DNA from 2 places in the Paenibacillus sp. PastF-3 genome. Region 2 is predicted to be linked to the other one. Evidence: riboswitches for the same ligand, from Rfam matches in the RefSeq annotation. Region 2 holds a riboswitch; the other holds the start of a gene.

Region 1 (8,937 bases), on a different contig from region 2:
GCTCAGTTTTTCCCCTGTCAGCGATTGTATAGGTGCCCAAAGCTACACCAATCAAAGTTATCGCTATAGCCGTGGACATAAATACTTTTTTATTCATGAAATTTACTACCTTCCTTTTTACATTTAGTGCCGTTTAATATTACATCTTTTGCTCTGGCCAATCTATTTCCAGGGATCAGGAACTGCTGGGATTCAGTTTATAATTTTACTGGCATCATGCTCATAATTCTCTTGTTAAGCATCAGTGTTTGTGATCAGAAGTTACCACATTTATTACTACAGATGTTTTTTTGCCGCCTGAATTTACATTAATGGTAGCCTTTCCTGAAGCAACCGCTGTCACTAATCCACTTGCATTTACCGTTGCTACTTTAGAATTACTTGAAGAATAGGTTATCTTTATTTTCCCGCCTTTGGGTGAGGTCACCGCGGTGGGCTTCAGCTGAAAGGTTTCAGATGGCCTTAAAGGATTAGAAGGGCCTTTGACTGCAATTGAAGTTACTTTTACCGCTTGTGCCGCTTGTGTCGCTGGCGTTAAAGCAGCTGGACTGGTGATTGTTAATGTTAAAAAAGCTACAGATAATGTAGCTGTTAATACACCTTTTTTCAATACCTTCATTCTTAATCTCCTCACAGTATAGCAATACATTTTGGAGAAAGTATGAAGATATGATGTTCTTTTTAAAAATAATTAACGAATCCGAGTGAGAGTGTAGACTTCTTCCAAGTTGTCCAACCAAAAGAAATTGGGCTTCTACTCACCTACCACATATAAAATGTACATTTAAGTGTTACCATGAGAGGGTATTAAAGAGTTGAATTATACTACTAGGAGGAATATTATATGAATGGGTTAAGTGGATTATCAGGTTCAGCTAATATGCCAAAGAACTGTGGAATGGATGGAATGCATACGGGAACAGGAGACAAAAAAATCACCAATCACGAGCATGCTAAAGAACCCATTCAAAACCCAAAGGCAAATATACTGGACGAATATCGTGGGCAAACTATTGATATTAGGTTATAAGAACATCACATACATACCCTAGAGCAAACATATGATTATATCCATTTGAAAAGATATTAGTGACCAACATACAAAGGAGTCCCCATGATATATAGGGGACTCCTTTGTATGTTGAGGAGGAATCTGTGGGATTAGGGAAATGAGAAAACAGACCGTTCTGGGATCTTCTAAAAAACTAGGGGTATCCTGCAGCCATATATGGCTGCTGGATACCCCCTCACCTATTACTTAATTAACCATACTAAGATAACTCTCTTTATCTACTACACGCCGAGCCGTAACATAACGATCTTTGTAGTATCTTTCGGACAACTTGCTTATGCTTACTCCCTTGCTGCTTGAGGAGTGGGCGAATTGATCGTCGCCTAAGTAAATTCCGGCATGGGAGATACCATTACCAAAGGTATTAAAAAACACCAAATCTCCTGATCGTAAGTTCTCTTTTGCAACGGGTGTCCCTACTTTAGCTTGTGACTGGGAAGTGCGTGGAAGATCATCCACATTAAACTTTTTTAGTACATACAGGATGAATCCGGAACAATCGAATCCTGCCTTAGTGGTTCCACCCCATAAATAAGGTGTCCCGAGTACCTGATTCACTTCACTCTCCAGTTTTACCTCACTTGCAAAAGTACTTGGTACAGCTGTTGTGAAAATAACTGCAGCTCCTAGTAAAGATAAAATGACTTTCTTCAGAACCTTGTTCTCCCTTCAATGCCTACGGAGTTAGCTGAGGGTTCGGTTAAAGGTTCCCTATATTCTCTTGCTCACAAGAATAATTCACCCGGAATGGTTCCCCCGTTTTCAATACGAAATTCGGCAGTTGGTTAATATTTTGTAACTAATTACACTTTAATATATCAAGAAATCGCCTGTCAATGCTTTCACAAATTTTATACTTTTATTTTTAAACTACATAGTTTCTACACTTTTTTAGTGTATAATGCAGATTTTCGAGCTTTAATTACGCAAAAACCCTATTTATATAAGTAACTATTTTTCTATTGTCCATGCATTATCCCTTTTTCTTTCTATCAAGATAAAAAATAATGGTGCTCAATAAAAGAAACAAAATTGTAATCATTAACTTGAATTTAGTGTCCATTAGATTAACATATCCATAGCCAATGAGTGTCTCAAGTAGCAACGATGGTATTTTACCTATCGCAGAAGCAACTATAAAACTTGAAAAGCCTACTTTGGAAATAACGCAGATTAGAGTGACTAATGATGAAGGAATTAACGGCGCTGATCGGACAATTATTATGCTAAAAAACTGACGCTTCGGACTTAATGATTGAATCTGGGACTGCCATTTGATGGTTTTATTCGGACGATATTTCTCCTTATAAGTTAAGGTACCTTTGCGATAAAGAAGATAAGAGACGGCTGCCCCTAAAACTTCTCCGATCCAAGAGAGAAGAAACCCGGGAACCACACCAAAGACTAACATATTCACAGTCGTTAGTGCCACTGATGGAATGATTCCTACAACACTTATGACCACATTTATCAATAAACTTATGAGGACTGCCCAGGCTCCCCATACCATCAGCCACCGCATGAGTAATTCTGAATCCACTCCTAGGTATTCCATACTTCCCCTTCACTTTCAATCCACGTAGTATACCTATCTTCTAAACGAATTCTATACTCTATATCTTCAACTCTATTTTCCATCTATTGATACTCCTTCTCCAATCTCTTCTACAAACTTTCCACATATGATAACTCTTGCAGTAATTATATAAATGGAGGGAATTAATCAATGAACATGACTCATTACATGTCCCTTCTTATGGACAGCCAGCCGTGGAATCTGATCATCTTTATGGCAATCCCCGTCATTTTTGCTGAGACTATTACAGTAACCGAGTTCTTTATCCTTTTCAACAAAAACGTCCAGGGTGGATTAAAGGCGTTTAACCGAATCTGCAGTATTTTGGCCGGTCTCTACTTTACAGGAGTTTTCTTGTATCTCTTCCCGACAGCTTTTGTCCCTCTGACCGTAAATGGAGAGTGGCATTCCTGGGTAGACGTAGTCGCGGTTGGATTTTACCTCAGTGGCGTATTCTTCCTGCTGCCTCTGGCTCTTTTGGAGCTTGGGCTTATCGGCCGTAAACGTTCGGAAGAAGGAAAGCTCAAGCTTCACTTTATTCTCGTCAGCGGGTTTCTCGTTGTTGCACACATCGCCATGATCTTTGGGATGGTTAATCCTGAGATTGTAAGCGGAATGGCTGGTATGAATCAGTAATAAAGAAAGATTGCAAAAAGACTTCGAAGATATACTTCGAAGTCTTTTTTTATAGAAAACATCGAATGTAGGTGTCACAAACTTTTGTTTTTGTAAAGGATTTCTGTATCGCTAAATCATTATAGTTTTACTCGTTGTAAGCGAAGGGCATTTAGAACTACGGATACAGAACTTAGTGCCATAGCTGCTCCTGCGACCCAAGGAGCCAAGAGACCGATAGCAGCAATAGGAATCCCCAGTGTATTGTAACCAAGAGCCCAGAACAGATTCTGGCGGATGTTCGTCATTGTCTTGCGGCTCATATAGATGGCATCAGGTTTTGTCTCTATGCCCAAAGGATTGAAAACACCTTGGTTAAAAGGGGAATACAGGGGAATTGACAAATTCGTTCATAGCAGTTGGATTTCAGGTAGCATTGCTTCACCCTGTTCCATCTCGCCTGATATAGCTACACTCTTATTTCCTTTGAATATAATAATTTCGTCTCCTGTTAAGCTCCCTATGGAATCCGTCACTACATCGCTACCATCAATGATAAGGTCCCCTTAATACAACTTTCCTTCTTTTAATATCCATTCACCTGGGAATTTCTCATTAATCAATGCCATCGCCATTGAACTGTTGGATATCATTTTTTGCGAAGCAATATGTTCTATTTGAGATTCCATTCCAAGAATAGCGTATGTACCTTGTGAAATCGTCAGTAGCAAAGTAACGGTGGAAATAAAGAGCATTAGCTTTCGCGATAATTTCATATCAACCCGCCTTTTAATATTTCTTCCCTGAAAGCTTTAGAAAGAATGGATTATCAAACAGTTATAAAGAACATTACAAATCCTTTAGACCCATGAGTTCATTATTCGTCCTCTCTAGAAACAAGGAACTTATATCCCACTCCCCGTATGGTTTGTTAAGGACTATATTCCAAACCTGCACTGTTAAGTTTTTTTCGTATGTTTTTTATATGGGTATAAACAATTCGGTATCCTCCCCTATAATCAATTCCAAACATTTCCTCTACCAATTCTTTACGGGTAAATACACGTTGTTTACTCTTTGCAAGTGTAACAAGTAATACAGTCTCTTTTTTAGTTAAAGGAATGGATGTTCCCTGCATATAAAGCTCGTTATCATCTAATCGTATTTTCATATCCGACGAATCCATAACATGTAATTCTGTTAGAGGAACTTGTGAAGCTTGTATTAGGGTTGATCTGCTCAATAAAGAATTCATTCGGCTTAACTTTCCTGTAAATGAAAAGGATTGACCAAGTAACTGTCCACCCCAAAACAACCCACTTTATCCAATGTTGCTTTGCCCGCAGAAAGCTCAAGGAGTGGTATCCATTTAGTATCTTTAACGATTTCGAGAACATGGGATTCTTCTATATCCGGCAATAAGTCATCCAATAGGATGATATTAAAAGAATGCTTTTTCACCATAGTTAACGCATAACTACACGTTGCTGCTACCTTTATCGAAAATCCTTTTTCCAATAAAAAAATCCGAAGCAAATTTCTGATATTTCGGTCACTATGAATAATTAATACTCGATGATTAGTCATCATACTCAATGGTAGTTATGATGTTCGGAATGAAAAGAAAGCAACGAATAAAATTGTAAGAACTAACTCATATCAACAAATTTAGAGAATCAATAACGGTAACCAAAATAAAACCATTGGTTTACTTCCTTTATAAAAAGCTCTCTTTTATCATTTCCATTGTAGAAGGATTATGTGTGGACTCAATGTTGAAAGAATGTGATTTTTATGGACTTATTTCTAGTACATTTCGTCGCTCAACTTACTGACAAAATTTGCCTACAGCAAATAAAAATTCATTTTGTTCTGTCATCTTATCTCTCATCACTAACCCTATTTTCCACTCAGATATATGAAGAAAATATAGTTTAGACTGGAATCGTTGATTCTACAAGGTTTTGGAGCTAAGAAATCGTCAGCCTTTGATAAATAAGTTATAGACTGATAACCTAGAGGAAGGTATCCGTAATGCGACCGACACTATTAAGAGAAAATAAAAGTAGCCTGAGCATGAACTGTTTTTGGCATACAGTTGGACGTCCGGCGGCCAGAGACCCGGTCCGAATCCGGAAGAACCACTAGGTACACAAGCGGAAACTCTTCCTGAAATTAGATGGACACCAGTAAAAAAACAGCACGAGAAAAACTCTTAAACTGCCGCTAGTTTATTCATCTAATCTTTCCGTTAGTTGAATGAAATTACTGTTAGGAATCCTTTCGACGATGATAAATTACCGGCGAGGCGGCACTTTTCAGCCATAGGTATGCGTCACTTCCGCCAGGATTGGAAATCCAGATATTCGTGTCTGTATAATGGTATTTTCGTATCCAAATCAATTTATCGACGGAATGAATGTAGTCGGGACCGTAATCGCCATATCCTTCTGGTGGAATTGTAACCTTGGTGGTTTGTTCGCCTGATACGGTATCCACAATATATAAAGCTGGCAAAGGGAGTTTAGAAAAATCATTTGACCATTCCGCTTCTTTAACCCGAGAGACGTAAATCGTATCGTCGTCCTTCCAAGCAAAATCCAAGTCGGCGTAATTCTCCGGTGTATAAGTTGTAAATGTAGGGAATTCCTTCGTCATTAAATCTTTCTCCTTAAACCCAAACACAAGTCTTCCCCCACCTGCAATATACGCTAAGCTGTCTTTCGAAGGTGCCCATTTCGGACGTCCGACTTCTAAAATGATTTCATCCAATACTTCAAAATGACGACCATCGGATGAGATCGCGCAAACCATATTGCTGTCCATAGACCAGGATGCTGTTGGTGATACAACAAATGAAAGCCAGCTGCCGCTCCGCGAGAAAGAAAAATCACTGGGATTGACCGCAATGATTTTTGAACCGTTATTTGATATCTCATTCGATAGCCTATAAAATTTTTCGACGTTCTCCAAAGAGCTCGCCCCCGCCCAATTCTTCGGCAGTATCTTCTTATAAAGCGTCGCTCCCATTCAACCTTCCGGTGTGAGGTCGCCATTTTTTGATAGAATAAATCCGCTGCCGTCAGGAATCCAGACATATTCATCTACTCCAATTGCAGCGTTATTAAACTTCTTCAAGTCTGAAACATTGAGCACAGTACTGTATTTATAGGCAAGAATACTACCGTGGGGAGTCCACCTCGACAAATACCCTTTATAGATTTTTATTGTTTTTTTGGTGCTAACATCATAGATCTTAACGCTCTGCTGAGGCGGATTTTCTCCATCTTCTTCAACATAGGAAAGTAACACTCCATCAGCGGACCAATCTAGGCTCAAAGCCTTCCCCGAACTAGATACCTGGCTCTCCGTACCATTTACATACACCCTACGTTGCCGTTCCGAATAAAAGCGACTTTCGCCGGTACCTCTATTGTCCGTGAACTGTATCAGACGGATGAAATACCATAATAAAGAGGGCAATCGTAATAACTATTTTTTTATACCAATATGCTCTCACCTACTTCATTTCATTTTTCATTAGGGATGCCCTGTTTTATGTATTTTTACTCAAGTTGAGTTACTAACATTTCCAATTGATATAGCAAAAAGAGGAGCTGCCGAAGCATGCCCCTCTTTTCTTAGACCTTTTTAATTAAGATAACTCATTATTCAGCCCGGCTTAATGTGATTTTTTCACTACTCGTTCTCAGTGAAAACTAAGAACTTGTATCCAACTCCTCTTATTGTTTGTATAGGGTTATATTCTAAACCCGCACTTTTCAGTTTCTTACATATATTTTTAATATGAGAATCTATAACACGTGTCCCCCCATCGTATCCGAATATACTATCTATCAGTTCATCTCTGGTAGATACGAATTGACTGTTCTTAGCAAGGGTAGCGAGTAACTCCATCTCCTTTTCAGTTAGTGATACAACAGTCTCATCTATTTGAATCTCTCTAAGATTAAAGTGTAGCTTTATCCTCGAGAAATTCAACGTATTTGCCATTGAAAAGGAAGTTTGTGTCATCGCTACCCGGCGTAATAAAGCATTCATTCGGGCTAACAATTCTTCCAAATCAAAAGATTTGGTTAAGAAATCATCCGCACCGATCCGAAAACAACGAACTTTATTCTTGAGTTCTGTACACGATGAGAGCATAAGAATCGGTATAGTGTCTGTTTCTCTAAGTATTTGGCATACTTGGCATCCATCCATATCCGGTATTCTGGCATCCAATAGGATAATATCAAAGGGATGATTTTTTATCATCGCCAGCGCTTCCTGACCCGTAGTTGCTTCTATTATTGACCCAATAAGTAAAAGCGGATCGAATTTCTCGTAGCCCTGTATTATCTACAATTAACACTCGATGTTTAAACACTATTCTCACCTACCATACATTCTAGTTCCTGTACATTTTTATGCCTTTGTATTGAAGATATAATTTAGACACTAGGATAGTACACTTAGTTAATGGATAACTTTCCGATTTCTTTTTTCAATTGTTCGTTTTGCACTTTTATCTCATTATAGTCTTGATGAAGACTCCAATCTGATTGTGACTGATTAGAGCCTCCAACTTGACCATGCGTCCTCCGCATCCCAAACATCATAAATATCATCATTAACGAACAAATTAACAACAGCAGTATTGACCAATCCATCTTAAATTCCTCCTCAGTATTATCTTCTCATGTCGTTTATTTATTTCTAAGAATATGATTTATTTAGACAAATGGCGGATTTTTTTCAATTGTTCATTCTGCACTCTTAGCTCATTGTATTCTTTCTCAAGACTCCACTCTGATTTTGTTCCGTTTGAAAAAGATCCTTGACCATGCAACATTTTCATCCCAAACATCATCATTAGCGAACAAATCAACAACAGTAATAAAGACCACTCCATCTGTATACCTCCTCTGTATGTTGCTTATGTTGATGTTTTTATTGTAGATGAGTTATGTGTGGTTATAATTCATGCTCCTTACATACACCACAATACGTTTCACCGCTGATCAAGTGAACATTTAAAGACATCCGGTTTAGAATTGCTTGATGGATAAGTTTCTTTCTGAGCAAATATTTCTCGTTTCCCCAAAAGATGATCTTTTTAGAATTATAAACAAACCAGGAGGGAGATAAATCAAATGAGGTGGGCTCCTTGTTCTTTTGCCATATCTCCATTAATGTTATCAATCCCGCAAAATGCTCTTCATCCGGTAATAATCTTCCTCCGTGATTTCACCTCTTGCAAAGCGTTCATCCAAGATTCTCTCTGGAGTATTGTCAATAAATCGTGAATTCCCATTGCCCCCAACCCATTTTATCACCAAATAGATTACACCTACGATCAGTAAAAAATTGATGACTAATCCAAATGTTCCGAACCCAGAGCCATAACCCATCATCATTTCCTCTCATCCTTTCATCGAATTAATGGAAGACGAACACAAACAGTAGTTCCCTTTTTATTCTCACTTTCAACATGAATAGATCCGGCATGAGCATCCACTATGGCTTTAACAACCGCTAGTCCTATTCCGGCTCCGCCAGTCTTTCGATTCCTTGATTTCTCCCCGCGGTAGAAACGTTCAAAGATATAGGAAAGTTCACCTTCAGGTATTCCCATTCCGGTATCGGATACGATGACTACGCCCTCTGCTTT
Region 2 (8,937 bases):
TTGATCCATCTCCTCCGGATAAAGAATACTGCCCTCCAAATGGGCAAAGTTATTTTTAGTGCCACCTGGAACAAAGCCCTGCTCCGCGAGCTCTCTTACTCTTGGCAGCATCGGTACATCCCCTTGACGAATAATCAGTCCGTGATTACTTCCCTTTGCCATTTCCGAGGCATGTCCCAGCAGCCCAAATCCGGTAACATCTGTACAAGCATGTACATCATAGGGCTCCATGACTTCAGCCGCTTTTTTATTTAGTGTAGACATGACTGTCGTAAGGCGTGTAGTTTCTTCTGGGGATAGCTGATCCTTTTTAATAGAAGTCGTTAAGATGCCCACACCGATAGGTTTGGTCAAAATCAGCTTGTCTCCTACCTGCGCACCTGCATTCGTTCTTACTTTGTCCGGATGCACAAGGCCCGTAACAGCCAATCCAAATTTAGGCTCTTTATCGTCGATCGAATGTCCGCCCACAAGCGTTGCTCCTGCTTCCTGCACTTTATCCGCTGCACCGCGCAAAATGTCACCGAGAATGCTTTTGTCCAGAACAGAAATAGGGAAGGCCACAATATTAAGCACCGTAAGCGGCTTACCGCCCATAGCATAAATATCACTTAATGCATTGGCTGCTGCAATTTGCCCAAAGGAATAAGGGTCGTCCACGATCGGCGTGAAAAAATCAACAGTCTGCACTAATGCTAGATCATCACTTAATCGATATACTCCAGCGTCATCACTGGTATCCAGACCTACAAGTAGATCCGGATTTGGAACGGTTGGTGGCAGACTGCGAATAACCTGCATGAGATCAGCAGGACCAATTTTGCAGCCGCAGCCCCCTTTTGAAGATAATGAGGTCAATTTTATGGTTTCGGCTTGAGACATCATGACTCAGCTCCTTTAAATAGTTAATGTCGAATATCTTTAATCTTACATCAGTAGACAGCATTGTACAAAATACAAAGCTACTAAAAAAGCTGGCTCACACGTAGCATTCACTACCCTTGAGTCAGCCTTTGGTTCGAAATCCAATTCTTTAGGGAAATCTGCCCTACAGCTCTAATGAAATAGGAGTGTCCCGCATAATTTCAATGGCTGCGGGAGCACTCCTTCTTTTCTCAATTTCATAGGATCAGCTAATCTGCTGAGTGCCCTGCTGCTTCTCCAAAAAACGTTGAAGAATCGCATTAAACTGCTCCGGCTGACACAGATTACTCGGATCTAATGCATTCGGGATAATCGCCAACTGCGCATGCGGCAATTGAGACACCATTTCCTTCATACAATTCACTCCAAATTCATTAAAGTCCCCTACAATACATAAAGCGGGACGGTTAAAAGCTTTTAAGCATCTGGTGTAATCCACATGGCTCGTGGCCAGCCTTTGCCGATATAACTCCCGTGGACGTTTGTCCAGCAGCCCTCTTCTAATCTCATTGTAGGCGAGACTCCAGCGCTCTCGGTACATCATCCGAATCGAAGGCAGCACCAGCTCGCTTGGGAGGTAATACATTAGCAAGCTGCAATACGCTGCCATAAGCTGTATTTTCCCTACAAGGGTTGATCCGTGGCTCCTACAGAAGCTATCCGCGACCACGATTGCTTTTACACGCTCAGGATATTGTTTGGCAATATGTTGCACGACTAAACCGCCATAGGCGATCCCAACAAAAACTGCTTCACGAACCCCCAGGTCATTTAACAGCATAATCAGATCCAGACATTGCGTTTCAATAATCTCATTAGGGGCCTCCAGGAGTTCACCTGACTTGCCATTCCCCCGTAAATCGCACAAAATCACTTTATATTTATCGGAAAAGTACTCCAGTTGTGGTTTGAACATACTGTGTGTTAATCCATGTCCATGGATAAACACAACCGGAGTGCCAGTTCCATTGATTTCGTAATAGAGCGAAGTTCCGTTCAGTTTAGCGATAGGCAAAGGTAACACCTCTTTCATAATAAATTCTACGACTGTATCTGCTTATAAACGCAGCAAAAAACCACAGAGGGATTCTCTGTGGCTATTCATCACTAAACACGCCATTCATCCTCTCTCCATACGCTTACGAGGTTAGCTGTCGGATTCGGGCAGTGAGAGTTGCCCTACCTGCAAGGTTGCATGTTATGCACCCGGAACAGGATTCACCCCATAACTAGTACCGATTGTTACACTGGTTCCCAGTTGTTGGTTCCCCCGCTTTCCTTAACGGAAATTAAGCGGACTTCATATGTAATTGTCAGTTATGTGATGAATCATACTCCGTGTAAGGTTTCTTGTAAAGTTGAGCTGTGGGCAAAATAATGTTGAAAGCCATGCTTTTCATTTCATATTGAGCATACACTTCGTTTTCTCTTTCTTTTGCTCTTGTTTACTCAATATATCTAGAAAAAGCCGAGCGGACATCAGAGATCAATCCCTGAACTACTCGGCTTCTTTATACAATCATATGGCTACAACAGATTGGCGTTTTTCAATGCATGCTCCCAGCTCGGAAAAAAGAACAGCGCACTTCTCATTAGATCAGGGTCGCTTTGCTTCACTTGCTTTTTGCTGATCGAGCTTCCATCGGTTTGAAGCTTTTTGATACGAGTTAACACTTCATCAGCCTCCAAAGGAATTTCCATTGAAACACTCCTTTCTCAGTGACCTGGTTTCCCATCATTTTCTCCATAATATGCAAATTTATTCTTCATTTCCATTTCGATGGACTACACTAGCTGATAGATCGGTTGTTCAGCAATAAAATAAGTAGGAATTATTCGATATTTCTGTGCCAGAACTTCAGCTAAATATTTCATTCCTGGAGCTTCACTTTCCGCATGACCTAACATAATCAGCGCTTTTGATCTGCCTTGATGGACTGCATCCCTCACATATTCTGGAGTTTCCCATTCCGGGCCCTCGCCAGCAATGATTAAATCAAGATTGTGCTGATTAAAAAGAGGAATAGCCATCGTCCCACCTCCTCGGTAACCTACTAATATCCCCACATGTCTGCATGTCTGTGATAGATCGCCGGCAACGCGTACGTAGGGGATGCCTAGCTTTCTTTTTATATACTGAGCCGCTTCACTTACCGTCATAGCTGGAATCGATAGGATTGTAGCAGTGGGTTGCTGCTCAACCACATAGGCTGACCATTCAAGCTCTCGTAGCAAGCCCACCATGATCCCATCCGGTTGATGCCGATGCCAATAATCATGATAACGAAAAATAGCCAGTTCAGAACGCTCAATCAAACTCCGTTTCGCGCGATACACAGGGTCATCCTCTAACCACTCGCTGGGATCATGATGACTGTAAAACACACCTTCGTGTGTAATTAACAAATTGGCGTTCATAGCAATCGCTCGTTCCACAACATATTGCGTAGCGCAAAATGCCGTAACCATCCCTGTAATCACCATTTCTGGATTCCCCGGCTTTAGAGTATCTACAGTTCCATCTATCTGTTCCACAGTTCCCATTAAATCTTCCAGAATCATTCTAATTGTCACGCTCACTTTAATCCGCCCTTTGAGATCTATTCTACTAATCTATCAACGTATAAATAACCCGCCCTTAATCGATATAAGGACGGGTTCACAGTTCATCATTTGAGCAGCTTGCCCACTCTATGATTTCATTTCAGAGGCGATCATTCGATGGAAAGCTGGCTTCGGCTTATGCCCTTCATCGAATAGGAACGGCCAGTTCTTCCGTCCACGAACAGGGAAATCATCCAGCCAAGTATAGTCATCTGCTGCTCCCCAGAACGTGACCGAGCTAATCACGTCACGGTATTCTTTCAGCAGGGCAAACATCGCTTCATATCGTTTGGCCTGCAGTTCAAGCATATCAGTTGGTGCAGCCCTTAGATCCTTACGTTTGTCATCGAAACGGAACATGGATACATCCAGCTCTGTCAGTTGGAGCTGAAGTCCTAAGGATGCATATTTCTCAATAGCTGCACGGATATCATCTAGACTAGGATCGTATAAATTCCAGTGTGCCTGCAATCCGACGCCATGGATCGGCACATCCTGTTCCAGCAGTGACTTCACCAGTTCATAGATTTTGTCACGTTTTAATGGATGGGATTCATTGTAGTCGTTGTAGAATAATAATGCCTTAGGATCAGCTTCATGGGCGAATTCAAACGCTTTGGCGATAAAATCCGGGCCCACAATGTCGAGCCACTTCGAATGGCGAAGAAGCTCTTCACCTTCATCGGCTATAACTTCATTGACAACATCCCAAGCATAAATATCTTCCTTATAACGCCCTACTACGGTCTGAATATGTGATTTAACTCGTGAGAGCAAAGTCTCTTTACTTACAGATCCACCGTTCTTATCCTCAAACAGCCAATCTGTAGTTTGGTTATGCCAGATCAAGGTATGTCCACGCATCGCCATATCATATTTCCGGGCGAAGGCAACCAGCTGGTCTGCCTCCTTAAAATTATAAATGTTCTCAAGCGGATGCAGACTCTCAAACTTCATCTCATTTTCAGCGGTGATACTATTGAAATGATAGGCAAGTAACTGCTCCTGTGATTGGATCGTCAATGGGTTGACGGCTGCGCCAATTTTGAAATCCTTAGCGAACACTGTCTTTAGTGCAGGCTCTGTAAAATCACTAGCTTGTCTCAACAAGTTCCCTCCTAACAAACGCAATTATATTCCGTATTCGACTTATTAAGACCGATAATCAAACCAATCAAAGTAGGCAGGTAGCTCAGCCACTTGACCATGACCTGACGCATATAAGCCGATAAGAACACCCGTAAATCCATTTCCTTTTACAGCTTGAGGAGATAATGGGTAGGCTAGAGCCTTAGATAGCTCAATCCACTCCTGCCCATCCAAAGCGTACAATAAGGTATATTCGGTTAGCTCCGCTCGAATTTTCAAATAAAGATGTCCAGCTGTCGTTGGAACCTCTGCCGCCACCTGTGTTATTCCATCAACGGTTAAACAAGCTACGATTACTCTTTGTCCATTTCTTTGCGATAGAGCAATCTCATAATGTGCATTCTCATCCAATCTCGCGCAAAGCCCAGCCTCGTCACCGTCCCTACTTGGGTTAAACTCCAGTAGTGTGCTCCATTCTGCTGAAGTATGCTGCTGTCTTCTACCTATAAAAGCTACCTGTCCGATATCACTAAGACCTTCAGGTTGACCCCGAAGAGACAGCCATCCCGGACGTTCCTCTAAAGACCAGCTTGCCTCAGCAGGATTACGGAGAAAGGCTAATGACAAGGGTAAGACTTCGTCATCAAAGTCATATCTTCCGCTTGAAGCAGGTTTAGGAGAGGAGCCGGGAACCCGCGGCACCTTCATTTCCAATCCTACAATATCTTCATTATTATCAATCATTGGCCATCCGTCTTCATTCCACGTTACAGGGGCAAGAAAGGTCTCCCGCCCAAGTACGGTATACTTGGATTCCACTAGTCTTACGCCAAGAAACACGGCCCACCAATCCCCGTTCTGATCTTCAATCAGATCGGCATGCCCTAAATATTGAATGGGACTCTCGGTTTGACTATGCGTTAATATTGGATGTGGTAATCGTTCGAACGGTCCATATGGAGAGGAGCTGCGGCCAACGATCTCCCGATGCTCCTTCGCCGTTCCTCCTGAAGCCGTCATGATATAATACATTCCATTTATTCGGTACAAATGTGGTCCTTCCGTCCAAGGTCCACCATCCCCAGTCCAGATAACAACAGGTTCTGTTAATGCTGCTCCCGTAGCAATATCTATCTCATATTGGATGGCATGGGAGTCATAATCTGCTCCCTGCTGGGTGGTTACATATACCTTTCCATCCTCATCAAACATTAGAGAAGGGTCAATGCCCCCATAAGGAATAACAATTGGATCGGACCACGGACCCGCCGGGTCCGTAGCCGTAACATAGAAGTTCCCCTTCCCGTGTACCTCGGTCGTTATCATATAGAAGGTTCCGTCATGATAACGAATGGTTGGTGCAAATATTCCACCAGAGCTCTTGCTTTTACGTGTATCTAGCTGACTTATACGATCCAGTACATGACCCATTTGTGTCCAGTGAATTAAATCCTGACTATGAAAAATAGGTACGCCAGGAAAATACTCGAAAGAGCTGCAAACTAAATAGTAGTCATCTCCTGCCCGAGTGATGCTTGGATCGGGATAGAAGCCCGGAAGTATTGGATTCGTGTATGTGATTGAAGATTGGGTCATGTTTTAACAAACAACCTTCCTATTCCTTAATAGTGATTGCAAGCTCCTTATTCCTTCACGCTTCCTACGTTCATACCAACTACAAAGTACTTTTGCATGAATGGATAGACTAGCAAAATTGGAACCGAAGCAACAATAGTAACCGCTGCCCTTATGGAAATTGGGGTAACCTGGTCTCTTACCGAATCCGCAGTCATTCCTGCCCCGTTGGCTACACTAGGGTTACCATTTGCATTCATACTAGAGGAGATCAACTTCATCAATTCATACTGCAATGTGCTCAAGTGTTGGCGGGAAGAGGTGTAGATAAAAGCATCAAACCATGCGTTCCAGGCACCTACCGCCACAAAAAGGGCGATTGTAGCAAGCACAGGTTTACACAAAGGTAAAACTACTTTCATAAAGATCTTGAATTCCCCAGCACCGTCGATTCTTGCAGATTCCATAAGACTTTCATGCAAGCCACCAATATAAGTGCGAATGACGATCATATTAAATGCACTTACCATAGACGGTATTACATATACCCAAAACGAATTAAGCAAATGAAGATCCTTAATCAGGAAATAATTTGGAATCAGACCCGCATTAAAGTACATAGTAAGGACAAATACAAAGGTAATCTGCTTGCGGAAAACATATTCTTTCCGGCTTAACGTATAGGCAAGCATCGTGGTCAAAAATAGATTCAGGACCGTAGATAACACTGTTCGTGCTACCGAAATCCAAAAAGCAGGAATAATTGTACCAGAGGCAAAGACGGCTTTGTAGTTTTGTATGGTCCACTCTCTGGGCCATAGATAAATGCCGCCGCGAATAGTATCATTTCCGGCATTCAAGGAGACTGCTATAGTATTTAGGAACGGATATAAGGTAACTATAACTAGGCATACCATAAAAATAGTATTAAAGGTGCCGAACACTACTGGTTCGATTCCCATATTTCTCATACGTTTTCCAACATTGTTCTTTGGAGATCTTTGAGGTATCAATTGAGTTTTTTCCATGATTATAACAGCCTCTCTTCCCCTAGCCGCTTCGCAGTCCAGTTAGCAAATAGCAGCAATGTTACACTTACGACTGTTTTAAATATGCCACCCGCAGTGGCTAAGGAATAATTCCCTTGCCCAATTCCGTATTTCAATACAAATACATCTATCGTTTCCGACCAGTCTATAGTAAGCCCGTTCCCTAACAAGTACGGAACCTCAAATCCAACGTCCAGTACATGCCCTATGGACATTATCATCAGGATTACAATGGTTGGTTTAATTCCCGGCAAGGTAACATTGGACATTTTTTTGTACCGGTTAGCCCCATCAATCTCAGCAGCCTCATATAAAGCTGGATCTATAGAAGCAATTGCAGCCAAGTAGATGATTGTACTCCATCCAACCTCTTTCCAAACGGTTGAAGCACCCACAATACCCCAGAAATACTTCCCTTCACTCAACCAAAGGATCGGTGAATCGATAAGATGTAATTTCATGAGAACGATGTTGACAATCCCGTCGTTAACCGAGAGGGAGACACCTACAATCCCTGTTACAATAATCCAAGAGAGAAAGTGAGGCAAGTAGGATATGGTCTGCACTGTTCTTTTCCAAAATACATTTTTGATTTCATTAAGAAGTAAGGCCAATGTTATCGCGGTTATAAATCCTAAAAAGAAATTAATTAATCCCATACCCAGTGTATTTCGTAGTACCCTTAAAAAAGTATCGTCCGTAAATAGAAACTTGAAGTGCTTTAGACCAACCCATGTCTGTTCGCCAAAAGCCTTAGCTGGTTTATAATCCTGAAAAGCCATCGTCCATCCCCAAACAGGGACATAAGCAAATAGTATAATATACAGCATCAATGGAACTGACATCCAAATCAGCTGTTTCTGATTCTTAATCAAGGTCATCGTAATCGGTTGCTTCTTTTTTCTTTTAGGATGCCGGTTAACCTTTTTTCCCGTTAGAATCTCATCCATATATAGTTTCTCCCCACATCATCCAGATATTTCAGAAAGTGGCTGGCTTTAAAAAGCCACCACTTTCTGATTTTTAAGCAAGATCTAACTATTTAACACTCCAAGTATCAAATCTCCATTTAAGCTGTTCATTGATTCTGTCTTCGTAGGCTTTAATATTCGTTTTATGAAGTTCTCCAACAAATTCAGTCCAAACTTTATCGAAATTGGAAGGACTAGCCAAAATCGCTTTTGGCAGGAACTTGGTTTTCAAATCACCCATCTTCGTATCGGCAATTTTCGCATCAGAATTTTCAACAAGATCTATGGACCATGCAGGGTAAGCTACTGGGTTCGGTCCAGGCTTACTGAAGAAATCCACATAACTGTTGAAGCCATAAGCATCAAGGATTTCTTTATCATACGCTTTCAACCCTGCCTTGTACTCTTCTGGTTGTGCTGCGGCATCCGTTGAGTTACCATCTGCAAAGTATCCTTGCAATTTCGGAGCGGTAGCGTACCAAGCTTCTGCTTTGTTGCTAAGCTTCCATGTAGCATCAGCTGCATGGTCCCGTTGCTCTTGATTTCTCATAAAGCGACCATTTTCCACTTGATAATCTTCGCCTTCAATACCCCAGGTAAAGATTTTTTGCCAATCTTCCTCAATTAAGGTATCCATAAGTTTAATGATTTTCACTGGATCTTTAGCATTAACAGTGATCCCAAAACCATTATTCAAGTTAAGTGCAGGGCGATCTAGATAGTAG

What was found. Region 2 has a riboswitch for cyclic di-AMP ahead of M2444_RS26680 (alpha/beta fold hydrolase). Riboswitches for the same ligand answer to the same signal wherever they lie in the genome.
Region 1: another riboswitch for cyclic di-AMP. It lies ahead of M2444_RS23885 (C40 family peptidase); the one in region 2 lies ahead of M2444_RS26680 (alpha/beta fold hydrolase).

Annotation. Positions count from the first base shown of each region.
Region 1 is NZ_JARXWM010000014.1:47,004-55,940, reverse strand. It holds gene M2444_RS23900 (CueP family metal-binding protein) at 1-97, opposite strand, end outside; gene M2444_RS23895 (Ig-like domain-containing protein) at 242-619, opposite strand; gene M2444_RS23890 (hypothetical protein) at 845-1,030, shown strand; gene M2444_RS23885 (C40 family peptidase) at 1,259-1,726, opposite strand; cyclic di-AMP (ydaO/yuaA leader) riboswitch at 1,731-1,862, opposite strand; gene M2444_RS23880 (TVP38/TMEM64 family protein) at 2,046-2,627, opposite strand; gene M2444_RS23875 (DUF6803 family protein) at 2,799-3,284, shown strand; partial or broken gene M2444_RS23870 (hypothetical protein) at 3,404-3,598, opposite strand; gene M2444_RS23865 (hypothetical protein) at 3,830-4,039, opposite strand; gene M2444_RS23860 (winged helix-turn-helix domain-containing protein) at 4,195-4,518, opposite strand; gene M2444_RS23855 (response regulator transcription factor) at 4,524-4,850, opposite strand; gene M2444_RS23850 (hypothetical protein) at 5,535-6,236, opposite strand; gene M2444_RS23845 (hypothetical protein) at 6,294-6,602, opposite strand; gene M2444_RS23840 (response regulator transcription factor) at 6,963-7,574, opposite strand; gene M2444_RS23835 (DUF2933 domain-containing protein) at 7,739-7,936, opposite strand; gene M2444_RS23830 (DUF2933 domain-containing protein) at 7,996-8,178, opposite strand; gene M2444_RS23825 (SHOCT domain-containing protein) at 8,465-8,683, opposite strand; gene M2444_RS23820 (sensor histidine kinase) at 8,698-8,937, opposite strand, start outside.
Region 2 is NZ_JARXWM010000018.1:39,586-48,522, forward strand. It holds gene selD (selenide, water dikinase SelD) at 1-882, opposite strand, end outside; gene M2444_RS26680 (alpha/beta fold hydrolase) at 1,130-1,939, opposite strand; cyclic di-AMP (ydaO/yuaA leader) riboswitch at 2,045-2,230, opposite strand; gene M2444_RS26685 (hypothetical protein) at 2,452-2,625, opposite strand; gene M2444_RS26690 (Nif3-like dinuclear metal center hexameric protein) at 2,710-3,504, opposite strand; gene M2444_RS26695 (endo-1,4-beta-xylanase) at 3,616-4,635, opposite strand; gene M2444_RS26700 (glycoside hydrolase family 43 protein) at 4,681-6,213, opposite strand; gene M2444_RS26705 (carbohydrate ABC transporter permease) at 6,261-7,163, opposite strand; gene M2444_RS26710 (ABC transporter permease) at 7,223-8,191, opposite strand; gene M2444_RS26715 (type 2 periplasmic-binding domain-containing protein) at 8,280-8,937, opposite strand, start outside.